Thermus thermophilus: one gene and its partner. The protein of the gene in region 2 interacts with the protein of the main gene of each other region in a pairwise test. Links are inferred from orthologs where the notes say so. Each region holds a gene or a part of one and is shown on either strand. Other genes may lie near its edges.

Region 1 (9,036 bases), 360 kb from region 2 along the record:
GGGCCACGTCCCCCATGTAGGTGCCCGTGGCCGCCTCGGGCAGGCCGGGGAAGGGGGTTTCCAGGTAGACCGGGAGGCCCCGGGCCTCGAGGCGGGCCTTCATCCCCTCGGCCACGGGCCTCGGGGCCACGAGAAGCCTGCGGTAGGGTTTCCCTGCGATCAAGCGGCGTTCCATAGGGCCTCCACCAGCCGCACGTAGGCCTGGGCCGCCTCCTCCACGGCCCGCAAGGGGACGTGCTCCATGGGGGTGTGGGCCAAGGCGGGGTCCCCCGGGCCCAGGCCCAGGACGGGGGCCTTGGCCCCGAGGTAGGGGGCATCGGTGGTGAAGGGCCAAAGCCCCGCCTCCTCCTGTCCCAGGGCCTGGAGAGCCCGGCGGAGCAGGGGGTGGTCCTCCGGGAGGCGGTAGGGGGGCCAGAGGGCGGGGAGGGTCATCCGCACCTCCCCGGAGGCCCTCTCCTCCTCGGGCAGGTAGACCGAGGCCGGGCCCAGGGTGCGCAAGGCGGCGAGGAGCCCGTCCAGGTCGGCCTCGGGCTCGTAGCGCACGTCCAGGTAGAGCCGCACCACCCCGGGGGTCTGGTTCCGGGCCCCGGGGTAGGTGTCCACCCGGGTGGGGGTGAGCTTCACCCCGGGGGGCAAGGGGAGGTCCTGGAGGGCGAGGAGGTAGGCCCCTAGGTCAAAGAGGGGGTTTTCCGGCCCGGCGAGGGCGGCGTGGGTCTCCCTGCCCTCAAAGTCGGCCCACACCTCCGCCCGCCCGCGGTGCCCCCGCATGAGCCGCCCCGAGGAGGGCTCCCCCAGGACGAAGGCCAGGGGGGAAAGCCTTTCCGCGGCGAAGCGGCTCCCGAGGCCCCCCACCTCCTCCTGGACCACGGCGAGGAAGCGGACCCGCCCCTTTAGGGCCCCCCGCGCCAGGGTTTCCAGGGCGAGGAGCATGGCCACCAGGCTCCCCTTCATGTCCACCGCCCCCCGGCCCCAAAGGGCCCCTTCGGCCACGGCCCCCTGGGGGTAGGGCCAGCGGGCAGGGTCGCCCACGGGCACCACGTCCATGTGCCCGGTGAGGACCACCTCGGGCCCCTTCTCCCCGAGGAGGGCTTCCACGTTGCCCGCCTCGTCCAGGGTGGCCTCGAGGCCCATCCCCTTCAGGGCCTCGAGGAGGAGCCCCGCCGCCTCCCCTTCCTCCCCGGGGAGGCTTTCCGCCTGGACGAGGCGGGAGAGGAGCCTGACCCAGTCCACGCCCCTATCCTACACCCCGGGCGAGCCTCGCCTGGTAGAGGGCGATCCCCAGGGCCACGGAGGCGTTCAGGGACTCCGCCTCCTCCCGGATGGGGATGCGGAAGAGCTCGTCGCAGGTCTCCCGCACGAGCCGGCGCATCCCCTCCCCCTCGGAGCCCACCACCAGGACCAGGGGCCGGGCGTAGTCCAGCTCCCAGGGGGCCCTCTCCCCGCGGACGTCCAGGCCGTAGACCCAAAGCCCCTCCTCCTTGAGGGCCTTCAGCGTCCTGGGGAGGTTCTTCACCTTGACCACGGGGAGCTTCAGGGCGGCCCCCGCGCTCGCCTTCAGGGCGAGAGGGGAGAGGGGGGCGGCCCGGCGCTCCTCGGAGACCACACCGTGGGCCCCGAGGGCGAGGGCGCTCCGGATCATGGCCCCGTAGTTCCTGGGGTCGGTGACGCCGTCCAAGGCCACAAGGAGGGGGGGCTCCTTCCGGGAGGCGGCGAGGCGGAGGGCGTCCTCCAGGCTGGCGTAGGGGGGGTCCTCCACCTCGGCGGCGATCCCCTGGTGGTGGGTGGTGCGGAGGAGGGTGTCCAGCTCAATGCGGGGCACCAGGGTGTACGGGGCCCCGAGCCTTTCCAGCTCCTTCAGGAGCCAGCCCTCCACCCCTCTCGCCACGAGGACGCGCCGGGCCTGGCCCGCCCGCAGGGCCTCGAGGACCGGGTTTCGCCCGTAGATCCACATCCTCCTAGTCTACCCGCTGGTGCCCCCCGCGCCCTGCCCGTATGATGGAGCCATGTACCAGAAGATCCTGATGCCCACCGACGGGAGCCCGTGCAGCCTCCAGGCCCTGGAGCACGGCCTGGACCTGGCCAAGACCCTGGGGGCCAAGGTCCACTTCCTCTACGTCTTGGAAAACCCGGCCCAGGCCATCTGGATCGCCCCGGAGAGCGTGCCCTACGGGATGGAGCTCTTGGAGGACCTAAGGAAGGCGGGGGAGGAGGCCATCAGGAAGGCCCTGGACCTCGCCCGCGCCAAGGGGGTGGAGGCCACGGGGGAGGTGAAGGAAGGGGTGCCCATCCCCACCATCGTGGAGGCGGCCAAGGAGTACGACCTCCTCGTCATGGGCACCCACGGGCGGACGGGCCTGGACAGGCTCCTTTTGGGCTCGGTGACCGAGGGGGTCCTCCACCGGACCTCCGTCCCGGTGCTGGTGGTCCGCTGCCGCTAGATGCGCCTGCTCGCCGTTTTCGTCTCCTCCCGCCTCTCCCCGGAAGACCCCCTTTACGCCCGGTGGGTGCGCTACGGGGAGGTCCTGGCCGAGGAGGGGTTTGGCCTCGCCTGCGGGGGATACCAGGGGGGGATGGAGGCCCTGGCCAGGGGGGTGAAGGCCAGGGGCGGCCTCGTGGTGGGGGTCACGGCCCCGGCCCTCTTTCCCGAGCGGAGGGGCCCCAACCCCTTCGTGGACCTGGAGCTCCCCGCCGCCACGCTCCCCCAGCGCATCGGCCGCCTCCTGGACCTGGGGGCGGGGTACCTGGCCCTGCCCGGGGGGGTGGGGACCCTGGCGGAGCTCGTCCTCGCCTGGAACCTCCTCTACCTGAGGCAGGGCGTGGGACGCCCCCTGGCGGTGGACCCCTACTGGCTTTCCCTCCTCAAGGCCCACGGGGAGATCGCCCCCGAGGACGTGGGCCTTCTCCGCGTGGTGGCGGACGAGGAGGACCTGAGGCGGTTTCTGAGGAGCCTATGAGCGAGACCCTCTTGGTCTACGTGCCGGACCTGGGGCAGGGGGTGAGCTTCTACCAGGCCCTGGGGCTCGCCCTGGAGGAGCTCCTCCCCGAGCGGGAGGCCCTTCTTTCCCCCCTCGAGGGCCCCCTGCTCCTCCTGCGCCCGGGGGAAGGGGGCGTGGCGCGGGGCCCCCAGCGCCCGAGGCCCGAGGGGCAGGGCTTCGCCCGGCTCCGGGTGGAGGAGGGGCGGCTTGTCTTCCTCGTGGACAACCTGGCCCACGAAAAGCTCCGCCTCGCCAAGTACGGCCTCGGCTTCCGGGAGGCGGGGGACCACCTCCTCCTCTTTGACCCCGGGGGAAACCCCGTCCTGGTGCGGGAGGGGGCGTGAGGCTTCTCCTTCTGGACCTGGACGATACCCTCCTTCAGGACCTGCCGGTAAGCCGCGCGGTCCTGGAGGACCTGGGGCGCAGGGTGGGGGTGGAGGGCTTCTTCGCCCGGGTCAAGGCGCGGGCCGAGGCCCTCTTCCGGGAGGCCCCCTTCTACCCTTGGGCCGAGGCCATCGGCCACTCGGCCCTGGAGGCCCTCTGGGCCCGGTACAGCACCCCGGGCCTCGAGGCCCTGGCCGCTTGGGCCGGGCCTTTCCGGGAGCGGGTCTTCCGCGAGGCCTTGGAGGAGGCGGGGGGGCCCCCCGAACGGGCGCGGGAGCTCGCCGAGGCCTTCTTCCGGGAGAGGCGCCGCTACCCCCTGTACCCGGAGGCGGAGGCCTTCCTTATGGAGGCCCGGCGCCGCGGGCTTGCCCTCGCCCTCCTCACCAACGGGGTGCCCGACCTCCAGCGGGAAAAGCTTTTCGGCGCGGGGCTTGCCCCCCATTTCTCCCTGGTCCTCATCTCCGGGGAGGTGGGGATCGGCAAGCCCGACCCCGGGCTCTTCCGCATGGCCCTCTGCGCCTTCGGGGTGGCCCCGGAGGAGGCGGCCATGGTGGGGGATAACCCCCAAAAGGACATCCGGGGGGCCCGCCTGGCGGGGGTGCGGGCCGTATGGGTGGACCGGGGCCTGCGGCCGGAGGACCCGGAGGCCCCCCCCGACCTCCGGGTGCGGGACCTGGGGGAGGTCTTCCTAGCGGAGGCGCTTTAGGGCCTCCTTGATGAGGTCCTGGGCCCGGGCCTTGGGGTTTTGGGCCAGGAGGTCCAGGACCACGGCCCGGGCCTGGGCCTCCTTGAACCCTAAGGCGGCGAGGGCCATCACCGCCTCTTGGGCGGCCTCGCTTTCCACCTTCTCCCCGAGGAGGTGGGGGGGCACCTTCCCCTTGAGCTCCAGGGCGATCCTTTCGGCGAGCCTTTTCCCCACCCCGCTCGCCGAGGTGAGGAGCCTCGCGTCCCCCTCCAGGAGGGCCCGGGCGAGGAGCCTAGGGGGCAGGGCCGAGAGGAGGGAGAGGGCCACCTTGGGCCCCACGCCGCTCACCGAGAGGAGGAGTTCAAAGAGGGCGAGGTTCTCCTCGTCGGGGAAGCCGTAGAGGGAGGGCCCCTCCTCCTTGAGGAGGAGGTGGGTGTGGACCCCCACCTCCTTCCCCTCCTCCAGGGCCTGGAGGAAGGGCGTGGGGGCCTGGAGGAAGAACCCCACCCCCCCGGCGAGGAGGACGAAGCCGCCCGCCTCCTTCTTGAGGACCAGGCCCCGGAGGTAGCGGATCATCGGCCCTGGAAGCGGGGCGGCCGCTTCTCCCTGAAGGCCCGGACCCCCTCCTCGTGGTCCTGGGTCTGGCCGGCCTGGCCCTGGAGGACGGCCTCGAGGGCCAGGGCCTCGGTGAGGGAGAGGCGGTAGGTCTCCAGGAGGAGCTTTTTGGTGAGGGCGTAGGCCCGGGTGGGGCCCTGGGCGAGCTCTTTGGCCAAGGAAAGGGCCTCCTCCATGAGCCTTTCCGCGGGCACCACCCGGTGCACGAGGCCCAGGGCCAGGGCCTCCTCGGCGGAAAGCCTTGGGGAGAGGAGGAGGAGCTCCTGGGCCTTGGCCAGGCCCACCAGGCGGGGGAGGAGGAAGCTCAGCCCCGAGTCCGGCACCAGGCCGATCCTGACGAAGGCGGGGGTGAAGCTCGCCCCCACGGCGGCGAGGCGCAGGTCCCCCCATAAGGCGAGGCTCATCCCCGCCCCGGCCGCCGCCCCGTTCACCGCCACCACGAGGGGCTTCTCCAGGCCGCTCAAGGCCTCCACCACCCGGTTGTAGCGGCGCAGGTGGGCCTCGTAGTCGGGCTTCCGGTCGCCGAACTCCGTGAGGTCCTGCCCGGCGGAGAAGGCCCGACCCGCCCCCGTGAGGAGGAGGGCGCGCACCTCCCGGTCCTCCTCCCCCTCCTTGAGGGCGGCGTAAAGGGCGTCTAGGAGCTCCCCGGTGATGGCGTTGAGCTTCTCGGGCCGGTTCAGGGTGAGGACCAAAACCCCGTCTTGGCGTTCCTTCAGGACCATGCCCCCATTGTACGGGGCGTGGCGCACTACACCGCTTTTTGGTGTAGCTTAGGTAGGGGGTGACCCCCCGGAGGCGCCATGGAGCTCACGTTGGAAAGCCAAGGCTACCTAGAGTCCCTTTACCGGGCCTACTTGGAGGATCCCCTTTCCCTCCCCGAGGACTGGCGGCGCTACTTCTCCGCCCTCACCCTGGAGGACCTGGAGGACGGCCGACGAGAACGCCAGGCCGCTCCCCTCCCGGGCGAGGCCTTGGACCTGGGCTTCCTCCTCAAGGTGGAGGCTTTGCGCCAGGCCTACCGGGAGCTCGGGCACCTCGCGGCCCGCATAGACCCCCTGGGCCGGGAACGGCCGAGGCCCAAGGCGCTTTCCCTCGAGGCCCACGGCCTCTCCCCGGAGGACCTAAGGAGGCCCCTCCCCCCTCTCTTCGGCGCGCCCACCTTGGGGGCCCTCCTTGAGCGCCTGGAGGCCACCTACCTGGGCCCCGTGGGGTTTGAGGTGGCCCACGTGGAGCCCGAGGAGAGGGCGTGGCTCCTTTCCCGGATTGAGGCCCCGTGGCCCAAGCCTGCCCCCGAGGTGCGGAGGCGGGTCTTGCGGAGCCTCCTCCAGGCGAGCCTCTTTGAGGCCTTCCTCCAGCGGAAGTACCTGGGGGCGAAGACCTTCAGCGTGGAGGGCCTGGAAAGCCTCATCCCCCTCCTCCAGGAGGCGGTCCAGGAGGCGGCCCGCTTTGGGGTGCGGGAGGTGGTGCTGGGCATGGCCCACCGGGGCCGGCTCAACGTCCTGGCCCACGTGGTGGAGAAGCCCTTTGAGGCCATCTTCCGCGAGTTTGAGGAGCTCTTCCCCGAGGGGTACGTGGGGGACGTGAAGTACCACCTGGGCCACTCCACGGACGTGGAGACCCCCTTTGGCCCGGTGCACGTCTCCCTCAACTTCAACCCGAGCCACCTGGAGTTCGTCAACCCCGTGACCCTGGGAAGGGTCCGGGCCAAGCAGGACCGCTTCGGCGACCGGGAGAGGAAGCGGGGCCTCGCCATCCTGGTCCACGGGGACGCGGCCTTCATCGGCGAGGGCATCGTCCAGGAGACCCTGAACCTCTCCGGGCTTCCCGGCTACCGGGTGGGGGGCACCCTCCACGTGGTGGCCAACAACCAGCTGGGCTTCACCACCCTCCCCTCGGAGTACGCCTCCGGCCGCTACCCCACGGACGTCGCCAAGATGGTGGGGGCGCCCATCTTCCACGTGAACGCCGAGGCGCTGGACGAGCTCCTCTTCGTCCTCGCCCTCGCCCTGGAGTACCGGAGCCGCTACGGCAAGGACGTGGTCATTGACCTCGTGGGTTACCGCCGCCGGGGGCACAACGAGACGGACGAGCCCACCTTCACCCAAGCCCCCATGTACGCCCTCATCGCCAAGAAGCCCGAGCCCTGGCGGGTCTATGCCGAGCGGCTTAAGGCCGAGGGCCTGGTCTCCGAGGAGGAGCTTAAGGCCTGGCAGGAGGCCTATCTGGAGCGGCTGGAAAGCGAGTTCGCCCGGGTGAAGGCCGAGGCCACCCCCGTGGTCTACAGCACCTTGGGCGGGGTCTGGCAAGGCTACGTGGGCGGGCCCGACCGCCTGGTGCCCGAGGCGGACACCGCCTTCCCCAAGGAGGGGCTGAAGAACCTCCTGATGCGGCTTAGCGCGGTTCCCGAGGGCTTCCAGGTGCACCCCAAGCTCAAGCGCTTCCTCGAGGCCCGCCTGGAGATGGCCGAGGAGAAGCGGCCCGTGGACTGGGCCACCGCCGAGGCCCTGGCCTTCGCCACCTTGGCCGTGGAGGGGCACAGGGTGCGCCTCACGGGGCAGGACGCCCTTCGGGGCACCTTCACCCAGCGCCACGCCGCCCTCTACGACTACCGCACCGGGGAGCGCTACATCCCCCTCCAGCACCTGGCCGAGGGGCAGGCGGAGGTGGAGATCTGGAACTCGCCCCTCTCCGAGGCCGGGGTCTTGGGGTTTGAGTACGGCTACAGCCTGGACTACCCCGAGGGCCTCGTCCTCTGGGAGGCCCAGTTCGGGGACTTCGTCAACGTGGCCCAGGTCTACATAGACCAGTTCCTGGCGAGCGCCGAGGTCAAGTGGAACCGCCTCTCGGGCCTCGTCCTCCTCCTGCCCCATGGGCTCGAGGGCCAAGGCCCCGAGCACTCCTCGGCGAGGCTGGAGCGCTTCTTGCAGCTTGGGGCCAAGGACAACCTCCAGGTGGCCTACCCCACCACCCCCGCCCAGTTCTTCCACCTCCTCCGCCGCCAGGTGAAGCGCCCCATCCGCAAGCCCCTGGTGGTCATGACCCCAAAAAGCCTCCTCCGCCACCCCGAGGTGGTCTCCACCCTGGAGGAGCTCGCGGAAGGGCGCTTCCAGAAGGTGATCCCCGAAAGGGTCAAGGGGGCGCGGAAGGTCCTCCTCACCTCGGGCAAGGTCTACTACGACCTCCTGCAGAAGCGCAGGGAGCTTCAGGCGGAGGACGTGGCCATCCTGAGGCTGGAGCTCCTCTACCCCTTCCCCGAGGCCGAGCTTCAGGAGGCCCTTGGCTTCTACCCCAAGAAGGTCCCCGTGGTCTTTGTGCAGGAGGAGCCGGTGAACCAGGGGGCCTGGTGGTACCTCTCCGCCCGCTTCTGCGGGGAGATCTACGGCCACCCCTTCTCCGTGGTGGCCCGGCCCGAGTCCCCGAGCCCCGCCGTGGGCTCCTCCAAGGTCCACAGGCTGGAGCAGGAGGAGCTTCTGGAGGAAGCGTTCAGGTAAGGAGGTAGCCGTGCAGGAACTCAAGGTGCCCTCCGTGGGCGAAAGCATCGTGGAAGTGGAGATCGGCGCTTGGCTTAAGGGAGAAGGGGAAAGCTTCGCCCAGGACGAGCCCTTGGTGGAGCTCATCACCGACAAGGCCACCCTGGAGCTCCCCGCCCCCTTTCCCGGGACCCTAAAGCAGATCCTGAAGAGGACCGGGGAGACCGCCCGGGTGGGGGAGGCCATTGCCCTTTTGGAGGAGGGGAGAGCGGAGGCCTCCCCCAAGGCCCAGCCCCCCGCCGAAGCCCCCGTGGAGCCCTCCCCGGAGCCTCTGGCCATGCCCGCGGCGGAGCGGCTCATGCGGGAAAGGGGCGTCTCCCCGGCAGAGGTCCAGGGTACGGGCCTCGGCGGCCGCATCCTCAAGGAGGACGTGGAGCGCTACCTGGAGGAAAGGGTCCCCGCCAAGCCCCAGGAGGCCCCGCCGCCTCCTCCCCCCTCCCGCCCCGCGCCCCCGCCCTCCACCCCCACGCAGCCCCCCGCCGACAAGCCCTGGCGGGTGAGCGAGGCCGTGCCCATGACCCCCTTGCGCCGCCGCATCGCCGAGCGCCTCCTCATGGTCCGCCAGACCACGGCCATGCTCACCACCTTCAACGAGGCGGACATGTCGGCGGTGATCGCCCTCAGGAAGGAGTTCGGCGAGGCCTTCCAGAAGAAGTACGGGGTCAAGCTCGGCTTCATGAGCTTCTTCGTCAAGGCCGTGGTCCAGGCCCTCAAGGAGATCCCCGAGCTCAACGCCGAGATCCGGGACAACCACATCGTCTACCACCGCTACTACGACATCGGCATCGCCGTGGGCGGGGGCGAGGGCCTGGTGGTCCCCGTAATCCGCGACGCCGACCGCCTCTCC
Region 2 (9,158 bases):
TCTGGAAGGCCTTTCGCCACGTGGTCCTAAAGGGGATTCTCCCGAGGACGGTCAAGGAGATGATGGGGGTGGTGGCCTCGAGGCGGGCGGGCTCCGAGTACGCGGCCCGGGTCCACCTGCACGCCCTCATGGTCCAGGGGGTGGAGGCCCCCCTCCTCGAGGCCCTGGAGCGGGGAGAGGTCCCGGAGGGCCTCCCCCCCAAGGTGGCCGCCCTCCTCCGCTTCGCCCACGAGGCGGCCTTGGACCCCGGGAGGCCCGAGCTTCTCCGGCCCCTCCGGGAGGCCGGGCTCAGCGAGGCCGAGGTGAAGGAGGCCGTGGCCACCTTGGCCCTTTTCCGGATGGTGAACGCGTGGACCGACCTTCTGGCCATTCCGGTGGACGGGGTGTAGGCCCGGCCCCTCCGGGGGCCAGTAGGGGCGCCCTCTAGGGGAAAGGGTGGGGGTGTGCCGCAGGCTATGGGCCAGGAGTCCCTCCTCCTCCGCCTTCTCCTCCTGCACGAGGTTACGGCGGGCTTCTCCGAGCCCCCCTTTCTGGAGGTGCTGGCCCAGGCGGAGCGGGGGGTGGAGTGGGTCTTCCCCGGGGCCAGGCTGTTGGCCCTGCTTCCCGAGGAGGTGAGGGGCCTCCCCGGTCGGGGCCTGGGGCGCTTCCGGGGGCTTTTGGGGTACGGGGCCTACTTTCCTGGTCCCCCCCTGCCCCTCTACCTCTTCCTGGACCACCCCGGGGTGGAAAGGCCCGAGGAGCTCCGCCTCGCGGCCCTCTTTATGGAGCACCTCCTGGCGGCCCTAAGGGGCGCGGGCTACCGGGACGAGTTGGAGCGCCAGGCCCGCACCGACTGGCTCACGGGCCTGGGCAACCGCCGCGCCCTGGAGCGGGCCCTCCGGGAGGGGCTGGCCCGGGGCGAGGTCCTGATGGTCCTGGACCTGGACGGCCTGAAGGCGCTGAACGACCGCGAGGGGCACCTGGCCGGGGACGCCCTCCTCAGGCAGCTCGGGGCTTGCCTCCAGGGCCTGGCCCGCTCTCACGGGGGGCGGGCCTTTCGCCTCGGGGGGGACGAGTTCGCCCTGATCCTGCCGGAGAGGGCCTTGGGAGAGGCCCGGCGGGCCTTGGAGGCCTTCCCCGTGAGCCTGGGGGTGGCGCGGGCCGAGGAAGGCCAGGGCCAGGACCTTTTGGCCCTGGCGGATCTCAGGATGTACGAGGAAAAGCGAAGGAAAAAGGGGGACTAGTCCCCAAGCCGCACCCGTACGAAGCGGTCCCTGCCCCGCTGCAGGATGCGGGGCCGGGAGAGGTCCACCTGGAGCATGGGGTCGGTGAGGACCTCCCCGTCCAGCCTCAGGCCCCGGTTCTGGATGAGCCTTCTCGCCTCGGCGTTGGAGGGGGTGAGGCCTGCTAGGGTAAAAAGCCTCGCCACCCAGATCCGGCCTTCCTTGAGCTCCGAAGGGGGGATGGCGACCTCGGGGATCTCCTCGGGGATTCCCCCTTTGGCCACCTCGTCGTAGCGGGCCTCCGCCCTCCTTACCTCCTCGGGGCCCGCCTCCTTGTCCCGGCCGAAGGCTTCCCAGGCGTAGCCCAGGCCCTCGTAAAAGGCCCGGTCCAGGCGGGGGGGGATCTGGGGCCGGGCGTAGGCGGCGGTGAGAAGGCGGGCGAGGACCCGGTGGGCGGGGACGGGGCCCGCCTTCAGGAGGGCCTCTATCTCCTCCTCCTCCAGGTCCGTGAGGAGGCGGAAGTAGCTCGGGAGGAGAGGGTCCGGCACCCGCATGAGCTTCTTGAACATCACCTCCGGGGGCTCGGTGAGGCCGATGTAGTTGTCCAGGCTCTTGCTCATCTTCTCCCGCCCGTCTAGGCCCACCAGAAGGGGCATGAGGAAGCAGACCTGGGGGTTTTGCCCGTAGGCCCGTTGCACTTCCCGGCCCACCAGGAGGTTGAAGCGTTGGTCCGTGCCCCCCATCTCCACATCGGCCCTTATGGCCACGGAGTCATAGGCCTGGGCGAAGGGGTACAGAAACTCGTGCAGGGAGATGGGAATCCCCGCCTCGTAGCGCTTCTTAAAGTCCTCCCTTTCCAGCATCTGGGCCACGGTCATGAGGGAGGTGAGGCGCACCACCTCCTTGAAGGTGAGGCCCTCCAGCCACTCGGAGTTGTAGCGGAGCTCAAAGAGGTGGGGCTCCTGCCTCAGGATCTTCCCCGCCTGCTCCACGTAGGTCTTGGCGTTCTCCCGGGTTTCCTCGAGGGTGAGGGGGGGGCGGGTCTTGGATCGGCCCGAGGGGTCCCCGATCATCCCGGTGAAGTCGCCGATGATGAGGACCACCTTGTGGCCGAGCTCCTGGAACTGGCGCATCTTCCTCAGGACCACCGCGTGGCCTAGGTGGAGGTCGGGCCGCGTGGGGTCGGCGCCGAGCTTTACCGTGAGGGGCCGCCCCTCCTTGAGCTTGGCGAGAAGCTCTTCCTCGGGGACGATCTCCTCGGCCCCCCGCTTGAGGAGGGCGAGGGCCTCTTCCGGGGTGTGGCCGATGCCCGCCATGTGCCCAAGTATACTTAGGCCAATGCGGACCCTGCTCTTTTTGGCCCTGGCAGCCCTGGGCCTCTACGGGTACGCCGAGCGGTACGGCCTGGCCGTGGGCTACCCCCCCTTCCTCCCCGTCTTCTACTGGAAGTATACGGGGGAGGCGGAGTACCCCGTCCGGGTCACGGGCCTTTACGACGCCCTGAAGGTGAAGGTCTCGGGGAGGCTGGAGGAGGGGAGGCTCAGGGTCCTTCTGTTGCGGGACGGCCGCAAGGTGGGCGAGAGGAGCTACAGCGGCGCTTTCCAGGACGAGGTGCGCTTCGGCGTGAGCCCTGGGACGTACCTTCTCCGCTTTGAGCTCCAGGGGGCCAAGGGCCAGGTGCGCTACGACTGGGTAACCACCAAGTTTGCCCCTTAGGCGCAGGGTGTGCTACACTGGGCCCTGGTTTGCCCCCGAGGGGGGCCAAAGGGGAGAACGATGGCGCAGAAAAAGCCTAAGAGGAACCTTTCCGCCCTTAAGCGGCACCGGCAGTCCCTGAAGCGCCGGCTCCGCAACAAGGCCAAGAAGTCGGCCATCAAGACCCTCAGCAAGAAGGCCGTCCAGCTGGCCCAGGAGGGCAAGGCGGAAGAGGCCCTGAAGATCATGCGCAAGGCCGAAAGCCTCATTGACAAGGCGGCGAAGGGCTCCACCCTCCACAAGAACGCCGCCGCCCGCAGGAAGTCCCGGCTGATGCGCAAGGTCCGTCAGCTGCTCGAGGCCGCGGGGGCACCTCTCGCCGGCGGCGGCCTCAGCGCCTAAGGAGGGCGTATGGGCAAGGGCGACCGCAGGACCCGGCGCGGCAAGATCTGGCGCGGCACCTACGGCAAGTACCGGCCCCGGAAGAAGAAGTAGGCTATTCGGCCTCCTTCTCGGCTTCCCAAAGCAGGTCCCTGAGGAGCCACCCCCGTCCTGGGGGGGTTAGCTCTTCCTGGGCCAGGGCCCGGATGAGGTAGCGGCGCACCAGGCCGAGGGGGACCCCTTCGGCCACGATCTCCCCCAGGTTACGGGAGCCGTCCAGGAGGGCGGCGAGGTGGCCGAACTCCTCCAGGGTCTTGGGCTTCTTCCCCACGTGCCGGATGCGGAGGGCGAACCAGCTGTAGCGGCGAAGGGGGTAGAGGTCGCCTTCCCGCACCCCCATGTAGGCCCGCTCCATGGCGATGATGAGGGGGACGCCCCAGGCCTTGGCCGCCCCCCGCACGCTCTTTCCCCCCTGGAAGACCTCCAGGGGAGGCTTGGGGCGGATGGCTTCCAGCACCCGGCTCGGGGAGTCTAGGAGGGTGCGGAACCGGTCCCACTCGTCGTTCACCCGGGCCCACTCCCCGAGGAGGACGGAAAAGGGCATCAGGGCCTGGGCTGCCTCCGGAGGCCTCGTGGGCACGAAGCGGAAGGTTCCCTCCTCCGGGTGGAGGGGGAAGGTGAAGAGGGCGTCCAGCCCTTCCCAGTCCAGGATGCTCGCCCCCACCACCTCCCCCAGGGCGAAGCGGAGGGTGAGGGGAAGGGCTCCGGCGCGCACCTCCAGGACCCCGGAGCGCCTGTGGGCGTGGACCAGCTCCAGAACCTCGGTCAGGGGGATGGCCTTCAGGTCTCCTTCCAAAAGTATCCCTCCCCTATGCCCAATACTAGCGTGCGCCCTTCCGGACCCCGGTAAGCGGAAAGGGCCCGGATCACGGGGGCCTCCTCCCCGGCGCGCGCCAGGGCGGCCAGGGTGGGGCCCGCCCCGCCCACGAAGGCCGCCAGGGCCCCGGCTTTTAGCGCCCTTTCAATCGCCTCCAGGACCCCGGGCATCAGGGGGGCCCGGTGGGGCTGGTGGAGCCGGTCGCGGCAGGCCTCCCTTAGGGCCTCGAGCCTTCCCGAGGAAAGCGCCGCGGGCCAGAGGGCGCTTCGGGCCAGGTTGTAGACCGCGTCTTCCAGGGGCACCTTCCGAGGCAGGGCCTCCCGGGCGAGGGGGGTGGGGACCTCGTAGGGGGGGACGGCGAGGACGAAGCGCACCCCTTCGGGCCTCGGCAGGGGGATGGCCAGGGGAGGGGTGCTCAGGGCCGCCACGAACCCCCCGTAGACCGCCGGGGCCACGTTGTCGGGGTGGCCCTCGAGCCCCGCCGCCACCCGGAAGACCCCCTCCCGCCCAAGCCTTCCCCCGGAGAACCGGTCCGCCAGGGCCACCCCGGCCACTAAGGCGGCGGAGGAGCTCCCCATGCCCCGGGCCAGGGGGATGGGGTTGAAGGCCCGCACCCACAGGGGCCGGGGCTCAAGCCCCAGGGCCCGCATGCCCGCGCGGTACCCCTCGTGGATGAGGTTGTCCGTGCCCTCCACGTGGCCTTCCCCCTCGTAGAGGAAGGCGTCCTCCGGGGCGGGGTGGGCCTCCACCTCGAGGTAGAGGTCCAGGGCCACGCCCAAGGCGTCAAAGCCCGAGCCCAGGTTGGCCAGGGTGGCGGGGACATAGAGGCGGAAAAGGGGCTCCATAGGTCCCGCCCTAGCATACCAGGACTTTCCCTGGGGCCTTGACAAGAAGAAGCCCTATTTTAGGGGTGGAGGTGGTACAATGAAGCTGGCTACGCCGGGAGGGCTTGTGTTTATGGTCTTGGGTTTGCCGGTGGCCATGGCTCAGGCCGTGCCCTTCCCTCAAGAAGGGCCTTCTTGCCCATTGCCGGCCGATGCTTGTAGTGTTGTCGTCTTCAACGAGTGCAAAAAGCAGTGCGAGCCAGTATGTCGGTAAAGGGAGGATGTGGCCATGCTCCTTTTAAACAGAGAAGTTCTGAGAAAAGCCCTGAAAGGCCTGTTCTCGCTTGGCGCGTTCCTGGTTTTTGCGGTTCTTGCCTACCTCTTTGAGCAGTGGAGCCTATGGAGTGGGATTCAGTTCCTACTGGGCTTGGGTGCGGTGTTGGTTTCCCACTTGGCCTGGGGTAAGGGTGTTACCCTTAATCCGCCCAAGGCGTTGGCTGTTTCTCTCCTTGGCTTAGCCCTTTTTTACGTTGTTCTAAATGGTGTTTTTCCCGGGGCTTTAGCCCAACGGGTAAGCGACTTGGCCGTAGAGCCCTTCACCGCTGGTGTTCTATTGGGCTTGTTTCTCTTTAGCCCGATACCTCAGCTAGAAGCCGAGGGCAAGGCTATTCGCTGAATGGGGGTAGGAAGGGGTGCTCATACCCGGGAAAAGGGCCAGGGGGTCCGCCCCTCCGCCAAAAGCTTCCTTGCCCGGGGCAAAGCCTCCGCCACCTCCCGGGCGAGGAGCCCCACCCCCTTCTCCTCCGCCAGGAGGTCCCCGGCGAGGCCGTGGAGATAGACCCCAAGCCTGGCCGCGTCAAAAGGCCTAAGGCCCGCCGCGAGAAGGGCGGCGATGGCCCCTGCGAGGACGTCCCCCGTCCCCCCGGTGGCCAGGGCGGGGTTTCCCGTGGGGTTCACGGAAAGCCTCTCCCCTTCGGCCACCACCGTGGGGTTCCCCTTGAGGACCACGGCGAGGCCCGTCCGCTCGGCGAGGGCGCGGGCCGCCCCTAAGGGGTCTTCGGCCACCTCCTCGGGGGAAGCCCCAAGGAGCCTCCCCGCCTCCCCCGCGTGGGGGGTGAGGACGGCGGGGACGCCCGCCTTCCGGTAGGCCTCGGCCACCTCCGGGTGGAGGGCGTCCGCGTCCAAGACGGTGGGAAGCCGGGCCTCCAGGGCCTTGAGGGCCCACTCCTTCCCCCACGGCCCCCCGCCCATTCCCACGGCCAGGGCCTCCGCCTTGAGGGGGGGAAGGGCGGGGTGGGGGACGGGGTGGAAGACGGCCTCGAGGGGCTCAAGGGGTGTGCCCTCCGGGACCACCAGGTGCACAAGCCCCGCCCCCATGCGGTAGGCCCCGAGGGCGGCGAGGAGGGGCGCCCCGGCGTAGCGGAGGCCCTCCCCCCGGTACCCCCCCAGGACCCCCACCCTCCCCACGCTTCCCTTGTGGGCGGTGAGGGGGCGCTTGGGGAGGAGGGGCCTTAGGGCCTCGGGCGCCGCCACCTCGGGGAGGTCCTCCCTTTCCAGAAGGGCCTTGGGCAGGCCGATCTCCGCCAGGTAGAGCTTTCCACAGGCCTCCCTCTGGAGGAGGTGAGGGGTCTTGAGGGCGGCGAAGGCCACGGTGGCCGTGGCCCGCACGTGGGGGCTGTAGGGAAGGCCCGAGGGAAGGTCCAGGGCGAGGACGGGAAGGCCCGCCCGGTTCACCCGCTCCACGAGTTCGGCGTAAAAGTCCGTGAGGGGCCCTTTAAGGCCGGTGCCGAAGAGGGCGTCCACCACCACCTCCCCCTCCCGGAAGGAGGCCTCCTCCAGGGGACGCACCTCCACCCCGTGGGCGAGGAGGGCCCGGAGGGCGAGGAGGGCGTCCCCGGTTTGGCCCTCCGCGGCATAAACCCGCACCCCTACCCCCTCCAGGAGGAGGTGCCGGGCGAGGACCAGGCCGTCCCCGCCGTTATTCCCCTTGCCCGCGAGGACGAGGGCGGGGGCCTTGCCGAAAAGCTCCAGGTAGACCCTTGCCGCCTTCATGCCCGCCCACTCCATGAGGAGGAGGCTCGGGTAGCCCCGCTCCACGGCCTTCCGGTCCGCTTCCCGCATGGCCTCGGGGGTGAAGAGCCTCATGGGTTAAGGATACGATGGGGCCATGGAGCGCTTGGAGGAAGCCCGGAAGCGCCTAGAGGAGGCGAGGCGGGTGGCGGTCCTCACGGGGGCGGGCATCTCCAAGCCCTCCGGCATCCCCACCTTCCGGGACGCCGAGGGCCTTTGGAAGAACTTCAACCCCTTGGACTACGCCACCCCCGAGGCCTACGCCCGGGACCCGGAGGGGGTCTGGGCCTGGTACGCCTGGCGCATCCAGAAAGTGCGGGAGGCCAAGCCCAACCCGGCCCACCACGCCCTCGTGGAGCTGGAGAGGCGCATCCTCTCCCGGGGGGGAAGCTTCCTCCTCGTCACCCAGAACGTGGACGGCCTCCACGCCCTCGCGGGAAGCCAGAACCTGGTGGAGCTCCACGGCAACCTCCTCAGGGCCCGGTGCGAGGCCTGCGGGAAGCGGTTTCCCTTGCCGGAGGCCTTCGCCCCGCCCCCCTTCTGTCCCCTTTGCGGCCACCGGGCCCGGCCCGACGTGGTCTGGTTCGGGGAGCTTCTGCCGGAAGGGGCTTGGGAGAGGGCGGAAAGGGCCTTCGCCGAGGCCGACTTCGCCCTGGTCATCGGCACCAGCGCCGAGGTGGAGCCCGCGGCCTCCTTAGGCCGGATCGCCTTCGCCTCGGGGGCCTACCTGGTGGAGGTGAACCCCGAGCCCACCCCCCTTACCCCCCTGGCCCACCTCTCTTTGCGAACGGGGGCGGTGGAGGGGATGGCGCTACTCCTCCCGCCTGCCCCGGAAGACCAGGCGGAAGGGGACCTCCCTTAGGCCCAGGTCCTCCCCGATGCGGTTTTTCAGGTAGTTCTCAAAGGCCCGGGTGACGAACTCCGGGTGGTTCACGAAGAAGACGAAGGTGGGCGGGGCCACCTCGGGCTGGGTGGCGTAGAGGATCTTGAGGGGCTTGCCCTTGAAGTTCGGCGTCTGCACGCGGCTCGTCCAGACGGCCACCCAACGGTTGAGCTCCGAGGTGGGGACGCGGGTGTGGTTGAGCTCGTGAAGGCGCACCGCCTCCCGGAAGATCCGGTCCAGGTTCTGCCGCGTCAGGGCGGAGGTGAAGACCCGGGGGAGGTGGTCCAGGTGGGCGAGCTTTTCCCGGAGGAGGCGCCGCATCTTGGGGGCGTCCTCCTTGCCCACCAGGTCCCACTTGGTGATGACCAGGAGGACGGGCTTGCCCCGTTCCAGGGCCTCGTTGGCGAGCTTGAGCTCCCGGTCCCCCACCTGGAAGGGGTCCACCACGAGGAGGACCACGTCCGCCTCGTCCATGGCCTTAAGGCTCCGCCGGATGGCGAGCTCCTCCACGAGGCTTTCCGGCCGCTTGCGGATCCCGGCGGTGTCCACCAGGACGAAGCGCTGGCCGCCGAAGAAGAACTCCACGTCAATGGCGTCCCGGGTGGTGCCCGGCTCCTCGGAGACGATGACCCGCTCCTCCCCCAGGATGGCGTTCAAGAGGCTAGACTTCCCGGCGTTGGGCCGGCCCACGATGGCGAGCCGGATGCCCGCCACCTCGGGCTCGGTCTCTATCTGGCGTACGGGAAGCCTCTCCCAGATGGCCTCCACGAGCTCCTCCAGCCCCCTCGCGTGCTCGCTGGAGGTGGGGATGGGGTCGCCGAAGCCCAAGGCGTAGAGGGGGCCCAGGTAGAGCTCGTGCTTGGGGTCGTCCACCTTGGTGGCCACGAGGATCACGGGCTTGCCCTTCTTGCGCAGGTACTCGGCCACCTCGTAGTCCGCCTGGGTGAGCTCGGCCCGCCCGTCCACGGCGAAGAGCACCACCTCGGCGTCCTCCAGGGCCCGGTCCACCTTCTCCTGGATCTTCTTCTCCCACTTGTCCCCGGACCAGAGCCCCCCCGTGTCCACCAGGAGGAACCGGCCCCGGTCGGTTTCCACCACGCCTTCTTTAAGGTCGCGGGTGACCCCGGGCACGTCCGCCACCACCGCGCTCCGCTTCTTGAGGAGGCGGTTGAAGAGGCTGGATTTGCCCACGTTGGGCCTGCCCACGATGACCACCTTGTGCATGC

Evidence for each region.
Region 1: the proteins of TthTMY_RS02875 (region 2) and rlmB interact in binary tests that used the Escherichia coli proteins (3 or more experiments, as listed by UniProt). The link is inferred for Thermus thermophilus from one-to-one orthologs.

What each region holds. Positions count from the first base shown.
Region 1 is NZ_AP025158.1:136,166-145,201, reverse strand. The notes cover bases 94-2,841. They hold rlmB (23S rRNA (guanosine(2251)-2'-O)-methyltransferase RlmB), read right to left. Parts: upstream 1,952-2,841; coding sequence 1,235-1,951; downstream 94-1,234. Other genes in these bases: TthTMY_RS00840 (LOG family protein), read left to right, coding at 2,439-2,841; TthTMY_RS00845 (universal stress protein), read left to right, coding at 2,004-2,438; TthTMY_RS00855 (M20 family metallopeptidase), read right to left, coding at 160-1,230; TthTMY_RS00860 (hypothetical protein), read right to left, coding at 94-175. Also shown: more of TthTMY_RS00860, read right to left, coding at 1-93; more of TthTMY_RS00840, read left to right, coding at 2,842-2,954; TthTMY_RS00835 (hypothetical protein), read left to right, coding at 2,951-3,319; TthTMY_RS00830 (HAD family hydrolase), read left to right, coding at 3,316-4,065; Holliday junction branch migration protein RuvA, read right to left, coding at 4,048-4,620; TthTMY_RS00820 (enoyl-CoA hydratase-related protein), read right to left, coding at 4,617-5,381; TthTMY_RS00815 (2-oxoglutarate dehydrogenase E1 component), read left to right, coding at 5,460-8,150; odhB (2-oxoglutarate dehydrogenase complex dihydrolipoyllysine-residue succinyltransferase), read left to right, coding at 8,161-9,036. UniProt on the Escherichia coli protein: Specifically methylates the ribose of guanosine 2251 in 23S rRNA.
Region 2 is NZ_AP025158.1:492,617-501,774, forward strand. The notes cover bases 4,901-7,770. They hold TthTMY_RS02875 (NAD(P)H-hydrate dehydratase), read right to left. Parts: upstream 7,125-7,770; coding sequence 5,676-7,124; downstream 4,901-5,675. Other genes in these bases: thrB (homoserine kinase), read right to left, coding at 4,901-5,000; TthTMY_RS02870 (hypothetical protein), read left to right, coding at 5,263-5,655; TthTMY_RS02880 (SIR2 family NAD-dependent protein deacylase), read left to right, coding at 7,147-7,770. Also shown: TthTMY_RS02830 (carboxymuconolactone decarboxylase family protein), read left to right, coding at 1-389; TthTMY_RS02835 (GGDEF domain-containing protein), read left to right, coding at 444-1,223; tyrS (tyrosine--tRNA ligase), read right to left, coding at 1,220-2,518; TthTMY_RS02845 (hypothetical protein), read left to right, coding at 2,541-2,918; rpsT (30S ribosomal protein S20), read left to right, coding at 2,979-3,299; TthTMY_RS02855 (30S ribosomal protein THX), read left to right, coding at 3,309-3,392; TthTMY_RS02860 (DUF4388 domain-containing protein), read right to left, coding at 3,394-4,134; more of thrB, read right to left, coding at 4,119-4,900; more of TthTMY_RS02880, read left to right, coding at 7,771-7,911; ribosome biogenesis GTPase Der, read right to left, coding at 7,861-9,156. UniProt on the Escherichia coli protein: Bifunctional enzyme that catalyzes the epimerization of the S- and R-forms of NAD(P)HX and the dehydration of the S-form of NAD(P)HX at the expense of ADP, which is converted to AMP.